3 regions of the Thioalkalivibrio sp. ALE9 genome follow, and region 2 is predicted to be linked to each of the others. Evidence: predicted binding sites of a transcription regulator. Region 2 holds the regulator's gene; each other region holds the start of a gene.

Region 1 (4,898 bases), on a different contig from region 2:
CCGGCGCGCCGCGCCTCCAGTGCCCGCTGCACCAGAGCCACGGCCTCGTCCACATCGAACGGCTTGGGCAGGTACTCGAAGGCCCCGGTCTGGTAGGCGCCCACGGCGCTCTCCAGATCGGAGAAGGCCGTCATGATGATCACCGGCGGCGGATCGGGGCGCGTCTGCATGCGCGCGAGGAAGTCCAGGCCATTCAGGCCCGGCATGCGGATATCGGCGACGATGGTGTCCGGCACCGGGTCCCGGTCGAGCGCCGCCCAGGCGGCGTCCGCGGTCTCGAAGCCGCGCACCGCGATCGCGTGACGCTGGAGGGCACGCTCCAGCACCCAGCGAATCGAGTCGTCGTCGTCAATGATCCAGACAGTGGGCTCCATCACTTCCTGGCCTCCCGGGCCTTCGGGGGTTCAAGGGGCAGCAGGATGTCGAACGTGGTCGCCCCCGGGCGCGAATGGCATTCGATCAGACCGTCGTGCAGCTGGATCAGGCTCTGGGCAATGGGCAACCCGAGCCCGGTCCCGGCGGCGCGGCCGGTCACCATGGGGAAGAAGATGCGTTCGCGGATCTCCTCCGGGATACCGGGCCCGTTGTCGCGCACGCTCAGCTTGGCGACCAGGCGGTGGCGATGGCCGGAGATGGTGTACTGGCGCAGGATGCGCGAGCTCAGGGTGATCTCGCCCCCGTCCTCCAGCGCATGCACCGCGTTCTGCACCAGATTCAGGATCGCCTGCACCAGCATGTCGCGATCGGCCTGCACGTCCGGGATGCTGGGGTCATAGTCGCCGCGGATCTTCAGCCCCAGCGGCAGCTGCACACTGACCAGGCCCCGCACGTGCTCCAGCACCTCGTGCAGGTTGACGGGCTCGCGCCGCGGCAGGTTGTTCGGCCCCAGCATGCGATCGACCAGGCTGCGCAGCCGGTCGGCCTCGCGAATGATGATCTGGGTGTATTCCTTCAGGCCCGAGTCGTCCAGTTCGCTGGCAAGCAACTGCGCCGCCCCCCGCAGTCCGCCCAGCGGGTTCTTGATCTCGTGGGCCAGCCCCCGGGTCACCGCGCGGGTGATCGCCTGCTGCTTCTGTAACTGCTCCTCGCGGCTGATGCGCTCGTGGCGATCGATCGCATTCAGCTCGAACAGCAACTGCCCCGGCTTGTCGCCCTCGCCACGGAGCGGGGTGATGACCACGTCGGCGAGGAAACTTTCGGCCCGCAGCGGCTCCATCTGGCGCGCGCGCAGGGTGATCGGCTGATCCAGCGTCAGCGCCGAGCGCAGGCGGCTGGACAGATTCCGGTCCAGCTTGAGCCACTGGCCCAGACCATGCCCGACGATGCGTTCGCGACTGAGACCGAGCAGCACCTCGGCGGCGCTGTTCATGCTCAGCAGGCAAAGCTCGGCATCGGTCACCAGCACGGCCGTGGAGAGGTCGTCCCACCAGGGCGGGGTGGCCGGGCCGGAATTGGAAGCGGGCGTGGTCATCAAGAGGCCTCAAGCAGGAATCGCGCCAAGCGGGAATCGCCCGGCGGGGCGCCGAAGCCGGGGGCACGGTCACAAAACGCAGCCGAATCGCCACCCCCCAGAACCTAAAACGCCCCATGATGGTGCAATTATAGCACCATCATGGGGCTTTGGTCGCACTATTTCAGTGCAGAGATCGAGGTTATCAGTTCGGGGCCGGCGTCACCGGCTGGGGCGCCCTGGGTGCCTGTGGGGCCCTGGGCGCCTGCGGCGCACCCCCGGGCGGGAATTGCTGCGGCCGCTGCTGCTGTTGCTGCTCGCGCGGAATGGCCATCCGCAACACGTTGAACTCGATGGTCGCGCTCGCCCCCAGCTCCTCGCCGGATGCGTCCACGATCCGGGCCTGCAGCGTATGCTCGCCGCGGTTCAGCCCCTCGAAGGTCGCCGTGGGCGACTGGCCCTCGCCCGCCTCCTCGCCGTTCAGCACCCAGATCACGCGATGGCCGGCGTCGGCATCCAGCGCTGGCTCGAGATCCAGCTCGGCACTCACATTGCCGTCGTTCGCCCGCACCCCCGAACCATCCTCCGGACGGGCAATTGCGACCCGCGTGTACACACCCTCCGCCTCCGGCTGACCGCGGGGCCGCACGGGCCGTTCGAGAATCTCCCGCGCGCCTTCCAGCGGGACCGCGCGCATGGGCTCGCGCACGTCCACGGGCTCGCTGGCGCGCCCCTCGGGCGGACGGTCACCAAAATGGACATTGCCCTGATCGTCGGTCCAGCGGTAGACGTCGGCACTCGCAAGCGCCGGGGCGAGAAGGACAGCCAGCGACAAGGCCAGCCAGAGCGTGGTTCGGAACATGGGTCTTCCTCCTTGGGCGGGATGGCGCGGCACCACCACCCTGCCTCCCGTGTACGTTCGGACCACCACAAGCCCGGAAGCTCCCGCGCCACCGGCACGGGCCAGCCGGGATCAGGCGGCCGCGCGAACCCAGACGCCCTGCAGCCGAGCCGCATCGGCCTGCAGGGTCGCGAGGCGATCCCGCTCGACCGCCGCGGCCGTTCCCGACTCCAGCGCGGACAGCCAGTCATCCAGCGCAGCCAGGCGGAGCATCGTGGGCGCCGCCCCGCGTTCGATTGCAGTCAGTGGCCGCCGGGCATTGAACCCGGCCAGCACGGCCCGGTACCGATCGGCATCCGGCTGTCCGGAGGCGTCCACGGCGAGCGCCAGGGCGATGCGCGCGAGCTGCCAGAAGGCCGGTACCGGCGCGGGCGGGATCACCAGATCGGCAAGACCGGCACCTTCCGGGTAGATACGCACGGACTGCCAGTAGCTTCCCGCCAGCGGCAGGTCCTCGAAACGGTAGAGCCCCTGGTGGTGCAGCTCGGCGTCCAGGATCGCCCGGGACTCGGCATCCAGCGTGGACGCCATCGCATCGGCGCGCTCGCGCATCTGCTGCTGCAGCACCCCGCGCCGGTAGCCCTCGCCGACGGGCAAGGCCCCGGCCGTGTGACGCCCCTGCCAGTCGGCGGCGCGCTCGCCCAGGGCCTCCAGACTGCCGGGCCCCTCGGCCGCAACCACGCCCTGCAACGCCTGACCGCGCTCCAGCACCAGCAGGACCTCACCAGGATCGGGATCCGCACCCCGGCCGATCACGCGACCGCAGCCGCCAGGTACCTCGCCGAGCGCGGATTCGAGCGCCGGCGCCACGGCGGATGCCAGGCGCAGACACTGCACCGGCCGGCCATCCAGTTCGAGGCCGCCCGGGCCATGGGTCAGGGCCACGCCGGTCGCATCGGCGCAGGCCCGGGTCTCGGATTCGTTCTCTACCATCGGAAAATCACCCAGGAAGGGGGTACGAAGTTGGGGTCGAGCTCGTTGCGACGGCCGTCCAGCGTGCCGTCGCCCGTGGTGTCGATCAGGTAGTAGGTCGGGCCCACGGCGGGCGTGACCTCGACCATCACCAGCTCGCCACCCATGCGGTATTCGCGCCGGGTCTCGCCGTCGCGCTCGATGATGATGATGTCGGCGTCCTCCAGCGAGCGCTGTTCGCGGGCGCGTTCATCCAGCACCGGGGGCGGCGGATCCGCGCCCTCTTCAAGCTCCGGCGGCGGCGGGGCATCCCCCCACTCGCGGTCTTCCTGCGCCAGCGCCGTGCCGGAAACCAGCAGCAGGGCCGCCAGCAGCGACAGGGGCAGGCTCGCACGCATCGAGGTCATCATCACAGTTCCATCAGTCGTTTCTTTTCTTCCGCGGACGGCTCGAAGCTGCGCGCCTCGTAGTACTCGAAGATCACGTCCACCACGTCTTCCGGTGAATCTACCAGCGAGTATAGCTGGAGGTCTTCCTCGTCAATGGTGCCCTGCTCCACGAGCGTATCCCGGAACCAGTCGAGCAGGCCCTTCCAGAATTCGCTGCCCACCAGCACGACCGGGATGCGCCGGGTTTTGCCGGTCTGCACCAGGGTCAGGATCTCCGCCAGCTCGTCCAGCGTCCCGAAGCCCCCGGGCAGCACCACGTAGGCCGAGGCGTACTTGACGAACATCACCTTGCGCGAAAAGAAGTGACGAAACCCCAGGCCCACGTCCTGGTAATCGTTCGCACTCTGCTCGTGCGGCAACTGGATATTCAGGCCGATGCTCGGCGAGCGCCCGGCGAACGCCCCCTTGTTGGCCGCCTCCATGATGCCCGGACCGCCGCCGCTGACCACCGCGAAACCGGCGTCCGAGAGCTGCCGCGCGGTTGCCTCGCCCAGCTGGTAGTAGCGATGCTCCGGCGGGAAGCGGGCGGAGCCGAAGATGCTCACCGAGGGCTTGATATGCGCCAGGCGTTCGAAGCCCTCCACGAACTCCGCCATGATCTGGAAGATCTTCCAGCTCTCGCGGGTCAGGGCGGAGTCATCGATCGGGCGCAGGCCCGGGTGTTCGGCACGTTCGCGGTTGTTCATGCAGCGGGTTCCCAAGGGTGAAGGCTTCAGCGTACCGGCGCCCCCGGGCGCGCACAAATGGTCGCGGCCCGGGCCGGGCCTGTAGAATGGCGCGCGTTCCCTGTCCGGATTCCACCTTCATGTCGCAAGCGCCTCTTGTCCTGGTCGACGGCTCGTCGTACCTGTTCCGCGCCTTCCATGCGCTGCCGCCGCTAACCGCGCCGGATGGCGCCCCGACCGGGGCGATGATTGGTGTGGCCAACATGCTGCGCAAGCTGCGCGCGGACTACGGCCCGGAACACATGGCGGTGGTGTTCGACGCCAAGGGCAAGACCTTCCGCGACGACATCTATCCGGAATACAAGGCCACCCGCCCGCCGATGCCGGAAGAGCTGGCCGCCCAGATCGAGCCATTGCACGAGCTGGTGCGGGCGATGGGCTTGCCGCTTTTGTGCGTCGAGGGCGTGGAGGCCGACGACGTGATCGCGACCCTGGCCGACCAGGCCGCCGCAGCCGGGCAC
Region 2 (4,898 bases):
CGCCATCGCGCGCCAGCGGGTGACGCCGCCGGGTCAGGTGGTAGCGCCGCAGCAGTACGTCGCTTGAGGCCTGCAGGAACAGGACCTCCACCTGCAGGCCCTCCGCCCGTAGCCCGGCCAGCAGGCTGGCAAACCCCTTCAGGGCCTCCAGCCCGCTGCGCACGTCGACGCCCACCGCCAGATGGCGATCGCCCTCGGTGTCGTAGTGGCCCTGGCGCACCTGGCGGATCAGATCCGGCAGCAGCGGCAGCGGGAGGTTGTCCACACAGAAATAGCCCGCGTCCTCCAGGGTGTGCAGGGCCACGGTCTTGCCGGATCCGGACAGACCGCTGACGATCAGCAGGCGCATGGCGGACTCAGCCCTCCGGGTCCGGGTTGGGGACGGTCGTGGCGGGCACGGCCCGGTGGTAGGGCGGCTCCTCGGCCTCGCCGCTCATCTGCCGGCGCTGGCGGGCGCGCAGGTCATCCCCGGCGATGTAGCCCTGCATGTGCAGCATGTGGTTGCGCACGGCGGCCTCGATCATCACCGCGATGTTGCGACCCGGCGCCACCGGCAGACTGATCAGCGGGATGCGCAGGCCGAGGATGTCGATCTCGCCGCGGCGGCCGTTCAGCCGGTCGTCGGGCACCGGTGAGGGTTCGCCGTGATCGCGCAGGTCGATAATCAGTCGCAGGTACTTGCCGCCCTTGATTGCGGAGTCGCCGTACATCGCGCGGATGTTCAGCACCCCCAGCCCGCGCACCTCGAGCAGGTCCTGGAGCAGGGCCGGGCAGTGACCGCGCACGATGTCGGGGGCGATGCGCGCGAACTCGGGGGCATCGTCGGCGATCAGGCGGTGCCCGCGCGAGATCAGCTCCAGCGCCACCTCGCTCTTGCCGACGCTGGAGGCCCCGCTGATCAGGACGCCGATGCCGAGGATCTCCATGAACACGCCATGGCGCACCTCGAAGTGCGCCAGACGCTGCTGCAGGAAGTAGCGCAGCAGCGCGATGATCTCGTGGCTGCTGGTGCTGGAGCACAGGATCAGCGGCAGCGCCTCCTGCGGGGCATGGGGCATCTCCGAGAACGGACAGGTGTCCTCGGCGAAGATCACCGCGGTGGTGCCGGTGCGGGCCATCTCCAGGATCAGGTCGTTGCGCTGGTCGTCGCTGAGGCCGGCGATGTAGCGGGCCTCGAAGTCCCCGATGACCTGGATGCGGTTGGGGCGGATCAGGTTGAGGTGGCCGGCCAGTGGCAGGTCATCCCCGTCCTCGCCGACCAGCTTGCGGTCGGGGGCGGCGTGCTCGCCATGCACGAAGCGCAGATCCAGGCGGTTGCCCATAGCCTGGATCAGGCTCTCCACGTTGATGTCGCGGGCAATCCCGCCTTCGCCCAGTGCCTCGTTCATGAGCAGGGCCGGCGGGGATCGGTGGCGTGGCAGGGTGCGGGGCGCACGGGATCAGCCCTCGCGGAAGCGGCGGACGAGTTCCTGTTCCAGGCTGGCGGCATCGCCGGCCCGGCGCAGGGCGGCAATGGTGTCCGGTTGCGAAAGCCCGCGCGCCAGCTGGGCCAGCAGGTCGAGGTGATCGCTGGTGGCGGCCTCCGGGACCAGCAGGGCGATCAGGATATCGACCGGCTCGTGGTCCATGGCGTCGAAGTCGACGCCGCTCTCCAGGCGCAGGACGGCCACGCGCGGAGCCTCGAGATCGGCCAGGCGGCCATGGGGGATCGCAACCCCATGGCCCAGGCCGGTGGAGCCCAGCTTTTCGCGCGCGGACAGGGCCTCGAAGATCGCGGTGCTGCCCGGTCCGCCGGCATCACCGCCGCCGGCGAGGAGTTCCGACAGGGCCTCCAGGGCCCGCTTCTGACTGGAGCATTCCGGCTCCAGGCGGATGCGCTCGGCGGTGATCAGCTCGGCAATGGACATGGGTCAGGAGGCCTGCTCACGGTTGCGCTGGGCGCCCTCGGCCCGGTGATGATCCTTGACCTTTTCCTTGTGCTTGATCAGCTGGCGGTCGACCTTGTCGATCAGCGCGTCGATGGCGGCGTACATGTCCTCGTGGGAGGCCTCCGCGTGGATGTGATTGCCGCTGACCTGGAGATTCGCCTCGGCCTTGTTGAACTGGTTCTGGGTCTTCTCGTGGGTCAGCACGACGTGCACGTCGATGACCTTGTCGAAGTGGCGTTCCAGCTTCGCGAACTTCTCGTTGACGTAGTCGCGCAGGGCGTCGGTGAGGTCCACATGGTGGCCGGTCAGGTTGATCTGCATGGTCGGGACTCCTTGGTTACTTGTGGCCGGTGGGCATGGAGGCCATCTGCCGGCGTTCGCTGGATGAAGGGATGTGCATCGCCTCGCGGTACTTGGCCACGGTGCGACGCGCCACATTGATGCCCCGGTCCGCCAGGATCTGGGCGAGCCGGGCATCGCTGAGCGGCTTGTTCGCGGGTTCGTCGTCGATCAATTCGCGAATCATGGCACGGATGGCGGTGGCGGAACACTCGCCACCGTCGTTGGTGCCGACATGGCTGGAGAAGAAATACTTGAACTCGAAGACTCCGCGCGGGGTGTGCATGTATTTCTGGGTGGTCACCCGGGAGATGGTCGATTCGTGCATCTCCAGGATCTCGGCGATATCGCGCAGGATCAATGGCTGCATCGCGACCTCGCCGTGTTCCAGGAAGCCTTGCTGGCGATGGACAATCGCCTCGGCGACGCGCAGCAGGGTGTCGTTGCGGCTGTGCAGGCTCTTCAGGAACCAGCGCGCCTCCTGCAGCTGGTCGCGCATGAAGGCACTGTCGCGGGCATCCGATACCTGGCGCACCATGCCGGCGTAGAGGTCGTTGATACGGATGCGTGGCGCGATTTCCGGGTTCAGCTCCACGCGCCAGCCCTCCGGGGTGTGGCGCACGTAGACATCGGGCACCACGTATTCGGAGGTGGCGGCACTGATCTGCGCGCCCGGCCGCGGGTTCAGGGTGCGGATCAGGTCCAGGGCGCGCGCCAGTTCGTCCGGGTCGCGCACACCCGACTGGCGTTGCAGGGCTTTGTAATCGCGCTTGCCCAGGCTGTCCATGCCGTGTTCCAGGATCGCCCGGGCGGCCTCGCGGGCGGGGGCGTCCGGGGCCAGTTCGCGCAGCTGAATCTCCAGGCATTCGCGCAGATCGCGCGCGCCCACGCCCAGGGGGTCGCACTGCTGGATCCAGTGCAGGACTGCCTCGACCTCATCCACGCCGACGGGCTCTTCCTCGCCGCGGCTGATGGTCTCGGCCAGCGTCTCGAGGTCGCCTTCGAGATAGCCGTCGGGGCTGATCGCGTCGATCAGGGCCGCGCCGATGCGCTGGTCGCGCGGAGTCAGGTGGCTCAGGTGCAGCTGCCACAGCAGGTGGTCCTGCAGGCCCTCGCCGTCGTCGTCGCTGGTGTTTTCCAGCGGGTCGCGGTCATCCACGCCCTTGGGGGCGGGCGGCGGTTCGTAGATGTCGTCCCAGCGGCTGTCGGTGGTGAGCTCCTCGGGAATCACGTCATCGCTGGTGGTAGTGGCCTCCATGCGGTCGCCTTCCACCACCTCGCCCTCCGCGTCCAGGCGCTCGGCCCCGCCCATGTCGTCCTCGTCTTCCACCTGTTCGAGCATGGGGTTGCTCTCCAGCGCCTGCTGGATCTCCACCTGCAGCTCGAGCGTGGACAACTGCAACAGGCGGATCGCCTGCTGCAGTTGCGGGGTCATGGTGAGCGTCTGACCCAGCTGAAGATTCAGGCCGGGTTTCAGCATTGGCTGTGCGGGTCGCGGGTGACCATAAGAGCGATCTTAAATGCTGCCTCGTGGTTTGTGCACCGGCGCGGGTTGTGCGCGTGCCGGAATCACAGGCGGAAATTCTCGCCGAGATAGACCCGGCGCACCTGGGGGTCGGCCAGTAGCTCGTCGGGTGTCCCGGCGGCCAGCAGGCGCCCCTCGCTCAGAATATAGGCCCTGTGGCAGATCCCGAGGGTTTCGCGCACGTTGTGATCGGAGATCAGAACCCCGATGCCGCGCGCTGCAAGGTGGCGAATTACATCCTGGATATCGCCCACCGAGATCGGGTCCACCCCGGCAAAGGGCTCGTCCAGGCAGATGAATTGCGGGTCACCGGCCAGGGCCCGCGCAATCTCGGCGCGCCGACGTTCGCCGCCGGACAGCGCGATCCCGGGGCTGTGGCGCACGGTCTCGAGCTGAAACTCCTCGATCAGCGCGTCGCCGATACGCCGGCGTTCGTGGCGGTCCAGTCCGGGACGCAGTTCCAGCACGGCCTGCAGGTTGTCCCACACGCTCAGGCGGCGAAAGATCGAGGCCTCCTGGGGCAGGTAGCCGAGACCGGCGCGGGCGCGCACGTGGATGGGCGCGCGGGTGATGTCGTGCCCGCCCAGGGTGATGCGCCCGGCGTTAGGGCGGATCAGCCCGACCAGGCTGTAGAAGCAGGTGGTCTTGCCGGCGCCGTTGGGACCCAGTAGGCCGACCACTTCACCGGGTGCGAGGTCGACATCCACCTGGTCGAGCACGGTGCGCTGGCCGTAGCGCTTGGTCAGTTCGCGCCCGATCAGGCGATCACGGGCCTCGGCGGGTTCCGGCGCCGGGCTGGTGGCGGGTGCGTTCATTCGTCGTCGCGTGGCTGGATGGTGATACGTACGCGTTCGCTGTCGCCCTCGCCGCGTTCGGCCTCGATCACGTCGGTGGTCAGGTCGTAGGTGATGCGCTTGCCGCGCGCCTCTTCGCTGGCGGTGATCACATGGGCCTGGTCGGTGAGGATCATGCGGTCCTCGTTCAGCAGGTAGTCGATGCGCAGCGCGGTGGCGATACGCATCTCGCCGGTCTCGGGGTCGGGGGATTCCAGGCGGGCCGGCTCGCCGTGGGCCTCCATCTCGTAAGGGCGACGATCCCGGGTGCGC
Region 3 (4,898 bases), on a different contig from region 2:
GCCTGGCCCGCCGAGGTAGTCGCGTGCCCGTGCCTGACCGATGATCTTCGCGTCGGTATGGTCGGCGAACGCCTGCAGGCCGTAGATGTGGTCCGCATGGTAATGCCCGGCGATCACGTACTTGATCGGCTGGTCGGTCACCTCACGGATCCGGCGGATCATCTCGAAGCCCAGCGGCGGGGTCCCCAGGGCGTCGTAGACCACCACCCCTTCGTCGGTCACAACGAATCCGGCGTTCGATGTGTGCCCCTGGTTGTCGGGGTCCGGGATGCCGGAGATCCCGATCATGTACCAGGTGTCCGCGCCCTCCACTTCGTGGGCGGTGGTATCGACGGTCACGGGCTCGTAGGGGTTATCGGGTACCGACATCTTTGCTCCACTCCTCTTCTCTTCGGTATTCGGGTCCATTCGGCCCGGTGGCTCCGGGCTCTGCAGCATTGGACGGGAAAAGCGCGCCAGAATTCCCTGCATTTCCCGTTCCCGGTCAGGGGATTGTAGCGGAGTCGGGGACACGGTCGAGGAAGGGGCTGATGCGGGGCCGCGGATCGATGACGAACGAGGGCAGGACGCGGACCGCAAGCCGCCCCTGCAGTATCGACAAGACCTGGCGGGAGATCGGCATCCACCGGCCCAATCGGACGGGCCCGGGTTGGCATGAACCGGAAGACTGCCCGCTCATGCGACATGCGAGCGCACCCCGTCGAGGGGCGCGCTCGCATGGATGGCTGGGGGACCAGGATGATTCGGCGGCTACGCCGCCTCACCCCTTCGGGGCTGCACGCGCGGCGCGCGTGCAGTGCTCCGCTGCGCTTCGCCGAACCTTCCAGGTTCGAACCCTGGGCTCGCTCATATATCCATAGAAAAGGGCCCCACGAGGGGGCCCTTTTCTATGGATGGCTGGGGGACCAGGATTCGAACCTGGGTTGACGGAGTCAGAGTCCGTAGTCCTACCGCTAGACGATCCCCCAGTAAACCGGATCGCGTGCGTCCCGCAGAAACTCGAGCCGAATTTTAACGCTTCGAGTACTGGGTTGCACGACGGGCCTTGCGCAGGCCGATCTTCTTCCGCTCCACCTCGCGGGCATCGCGGGTCAGATGACCACCACGACGCAGCGGCGAGCGCAGCTCTTCGTTGTACTGCACCAGGGCGCGGGCAATGCCCAGGCGGATCGCACCGGCCTGGCCGTTACCACCACCGCCCTCGACGGTTGCGATCACGTCGAAGTTTTCGGTGGACTCGGTCGCCTCCAGCGGCTGGCGCACGACCATGCGCGAGGTCTGGCGGCCGAAGAACTCGTCCAGCGGCTTCTGGTTAACCGTGATGTTGCCCGTACCCGGGCGCAGGAAGACGCGCGCAGCGGCGGTCTTGCGGCGGCCGGTGCCGTAATACTGATTGGTAGCCATTCGGATCGATTCCCTTGCTGATTCTGGCGGCTCAGACTTCGAGCGGCTGCGGCTGCTGGGCCGTATGCCGGTGTTCGGTGCCGGCGTAGACCTTGAGCTTCTTGAACATGGCCCGGCCAAGCGGGTTGCGCGGCAGCATGCCCTTCACGGCAAGCTCCAGCACCTTCTCCGGATGACGCTCGATCATCTGGGTGAAGTTGGCTTCCTTGATGCCACCCGGATAACCGGTGTGGTGGAAGTACTTCTTGTCCATGGCCTTGTTGCCGGAGACGCGAATCTTCTCCGCGTTGATCACGACGATGTAGTCGCCGGTATCGACATGCGGCGTGTACACGGGCTTGTGCTTCCCGCGCAGACGGCGTGCGATCTCCGTGGCGAGTCGGCCGAGGGTCTTGCCGTCGGCGTCGACGAGAAACCAGTCGCGTTCGACTTCGGCCGGCTTGGCGCTGATGGTACTCATGATGTTCGATGCTCCGAGGTCGGGGCGATTCAGAAAGCGCGCAAGAATAACGCTTCCCTTCACCCGATTCAAGCAAAAGGGACAATTCGCGAGACGGGCCGCGCTCGACGTCCACCGGAGGCGACGTGGCGGGCCGGGGCCTGCGCGAGCGCCCTCCGCACATAATAAAGGGGCCGCCCCGAAGGGCGGCCCCCCTTGCAGGCCCCGGGCGCAAGGCCCGGGGCGGCACACAACCCGTTTACAGCTGAGCTTCGGCGCGCTCCTGCACTTCCTGCATCAGCTCGGGGTCGTTCTGCAGGGCCATGGCGACTTCGTTGTATTCCTCGACGCTCATGCCCGCATCTTCCACGGCGCTGACCATTTCGTCCTGAGCTTCCTGCTGCATGGACTGCGCCTCGGTCTCGTCCTCGGCGTTCTGCAGGCGGTCAGCGAAGTCCTCGCGCACTTCCTGCACCGCGACGAAGGCGGTCACGAAGGTGTCGATGTCCTCTTCGCTCAGGTCCACCTCGGGGGCTTCCTGCATCGGGGCTCCGCCCTGGGCCGCGCCACCCTGGGCGCCACCCTGCGGCGGCTGGCCGCCCTGGGCACCGCCGCCGGCGCCGGCACCGCCTTCCTGGGCCGGGGGCTGGCCACCCTGGGCGCCGCCCATGTCGCCACCGCCGGCGCCGCCTTCGGCACCACCATACTGCGCGGAGGCCGCGCCACCCACGGCAAACAGGGAGGTCAGGGCCATTGCGAGGATCGTCTTGCGCATATTCATCATGTTGCTCCTTTTCCTTTGGTTCGATCGGATCTCGCGGCCGACCGGGACCCGCTCGAGGCGCCCCCGGTCCAGCCGCGCCGCAACCGTGTGAGGAGGAATGAGCCCGTGCGGGCTGCGCTTCTCCGATTGCTGCCCGAAGAGGAGCAGGCATCGTGCCAACAATGGCAACCGGGGAGACATTCTATAATAATCAGATGCTTAGGACGGAATCAGCTGACAGGGCGTCCGCCGACGGCGGGATTGTGAATGGGTCATAATGACACATGGGTCAGCTCGACCCGGGTCAGGATGTCACGACGGGTCGGATTCGCCGAGCTTGCGGTAGAGCGTCTTGCGTCCGATGCCGAGGATGCGCGCGGCCCGCTGCTTGTTGCCGCCCACGTGCTCCAGGACCCGCTGAATGTAGTCGCGCTCGCGCTCTTCCAGCGTCGGCCATTGGGTGTCGTCGCCGACTCCCGCTACGGGTAACACCTCTGCGCCGGCACCACCGGCGGCCACACCCGCATCTTCGCCGCCGATCGCGAACACGCGTTCCGGCAGGTCCCGGGTCTCGATCACCTCGCCCGTGGCCAGGGTGGCGGCGCGCTCGATGAGGCTGGCCAGTTCGCGTACGTTCCCGGGGAAGGGGTAGCGCACCAGCGCGCGCAGGGCCTCCGGGCTGAGACGCCGCTCGGGCAGGCCTCGGGCCAGGGCTTGCTGGCGCAGGAACTGCAGGGCCAGGTACTCGATATCGTCACCGCGTTCTCGCAGCGGCGGGATCTCGATGCGGAAGGTCTCCAGGCGATAGTAGAGATCCTCGCGGAAACGGCCGTCGGCCATGTGCGCCTGCAGGTCCTGGTGGGTGGCCGCGACGATACGCACATCCGTCTCGATCTCCTCGTTGGCGCCCACCGGGCGCACCCGTCCGTCCTGCAGCAGGCGCAGCAGCTTGCTTTGCATCGCCACCGGCATCTCGGCGATCTCGTCCAGGAACAGGGTTCCCCCATGTGCCTCGGTGAACAGTCCTCGACGGGCACCCTTGGCCCCACTGAAGGCACCCGCTACATGCCCCAGCAGCTCCGACTCCAGCAGGGCCTCGGGGATGCCGGCGCAGTTGAGCGCGACGAACGGCCCGTGCGCCCGGTCACTTTCCGCGTGCAGCGCCCGCGCCACGAGTTCCTTGCCGGTCCCGGACTCGCCGGTAATCAGGACGCTGCCGTCGGCGGCCGCGATCCGCCGGATCAGGTCGAACATCTGCAGCATGGCCGGACTGTGTCCCTGCATGCCATGAAACCCGTCGGCCCGGGCGAGCACCTCGCGATAGCGCCGCACCTCGTCCTTCAGGCGACGCGCCTCGGTTACCCGGTCCGCAGCCAGGCGCAGATGATCGAGGTCCACCGGCTTGGTCAGAAAGTCGTCCGCCCCCGCCTTCAGTGCGGCCACGGCCTGGTCGATGGTCCCGAAGCCCGTCAGCATGATGAAGCCCGGCGCCGGCACCCGGGCGCGCGCGTCCTCGAGCACCTGAAACCCGTCGGCGCCCGGCAGACGCAGGTCACTGACCACCAGACTGAAGGCCTGCTGTGCCAGTGCCCGCGCGGCGTCCTCGGCGCTGCCTACCGCGGTGACCGCGTAGCCGGCCTCGGCCAGCTCCTCGTGCAGCAATTCGCGATGTCCGCGGTCGTCTTCGACGACAAGGACCGATTCCGGGGGCGCGGCGAGTGTTTGTGGCGCGGCGCTCATAGGCGCGTCTCCTGCGGTTCGTCAGTGGCCAGCGGCAGATGCACGACAAAGCGGGTCTCTCCGGGCACGCTGCGATCCAGCGCGACCGTGCCGCGATGATCTTCCAGTGCCACCTGGACAACAGCCAGCCCCAGTCCGGTTCCCTCGCCCGTGGGTTTGGTGGTGAAGAAGGGCTCGAACAGGCGCGCCGCCTGTTCGTCGTCGATCCCGCGCCCGGCGGTCGGACCGTCATCGGCCACCACCAGGGTTACCCGGTCGGCCTCCGCCCGCCAGTGGACCCGCACCTCACCGGCGGCCGCCTGGGCCGCGTTCTCCAGCAGGTTCTCCAGCGCCTGTCCGAGGCGCAGACGATCGGCCGCGACGACCAGCGCCTCCCCGTCCACCTGGAACCGGATCGCGTCGGGCGCGTGCCGCGCGCGCACCCGCTCGACCAGGTCGCCGACCAGTTGCGCGAGGTCCAGGGGGCGTTCCTGCAGGGGATTGCGACGGGCAAAGTCCAGCAACTGCCGCACGATGGTCTCCACCCGCTCGAGTTCGGCCTGCAACGCCTCC

What was found. The regulator sigma-54, encoded in region 2, starts transcription at its own class of promoters, with help from an activator protein. The targets are predictions, from matches to a motif close to TGGCANGNTNCNTGCTT.
Region 1: the regulator sigma-54 is predicted to act here: its motif matches at 1,483-1,499, upstream of glnL (nitrogen regulation protein NR(II)).
Region 3: the regulator sigma-54 is predicted to act here: its motif matches at 2,769-2,785, upstream of D106_RS0111605 (DUF4168 domain-containing protein).

The regions. Positions count from the first base shown of each region.
Region 1 is NZ_KB898123.1:233,525-238,422, reverse strand. Features, by position in the region: gene ntrC (nitrogen regulation protein NR(I)) at 1-374, opposite strand, end outside; gene glnL (nitrogen regulation protein NR(II)) at 374-1,471, opposite strand; gene D106_RS0104300 (DUF4124 domain-containing protein) at 1,656-2,312, opposite strand; gene D106_RS0104295 (hypothetical protein) at 2,424-3,284, opposite strand; gene D106_RS0104290 (DUF2782 domain-containing protein) at 3,278-3,673, opposite strand; gene D106_RS0104285 (TIGR00730 family Rossman fold protein) at 3,673-4,398, opposite strand; gene polA (DNA polymerase I) at 4,518-4,898, shown strand, end outside.
Region 2 is NZ_KB898129.1:79,592-84,489, reverse strand. Features, by position in the region: gene rapZ (RNase adapter RapZ) at 1-349, opposite strand, end outside; gene hprK (HPr(Ser) kinase/phosphatase) at 357-1,388, opposite strand; gene D106_RS0110685 (PTS sugar transporter subunit IIA) at 1,440-1,907, opposite strand; gene hpf (ribosome hibernation-promoting factor, HPF/YfiA family) at 1,911-2,249, opposite strand; gene D106_RS0110675 (RNA polymerase factor sigma-54) at 2,266-3,747, opposite strand; gene lptB (LPS export ABC transporter ATP-binding protein) at 3,837-4,607, opposite strand; gene lptA (lipopolysaccharide transport periplasmic protein LptA) at 4,604-4,898, opposite strand, start outside.
Region 3 is NZ_KB898132.1:27,094-31,991, forward strand. Features, by position in the region: gene D106_RS0111580 (MBL fold metallo-hydrolase) at 1-369, opposite strand, end outside; tRNA gene D106_RS0111590 (tRNA-Gln) at 895-968, opposite strand; gene rpsI (30S ribosomal protein S9) at 1,012-1,404, opposite strand; gene rplM (50S ribosomal protein L13) at 1,436-1,864, opposite strand; gene D106_RS0111605 (DUF4168 domain-containing protein) at 2,103-2,624, opposite strand; gene D106_RS0111610 (sigma-54 dependent transcriptional regulator) at 2,919-4,346, opposite strand; gene D106_RS0111615 (ATP-binding protein) at 4,343-4,898, opposite strand, start outside.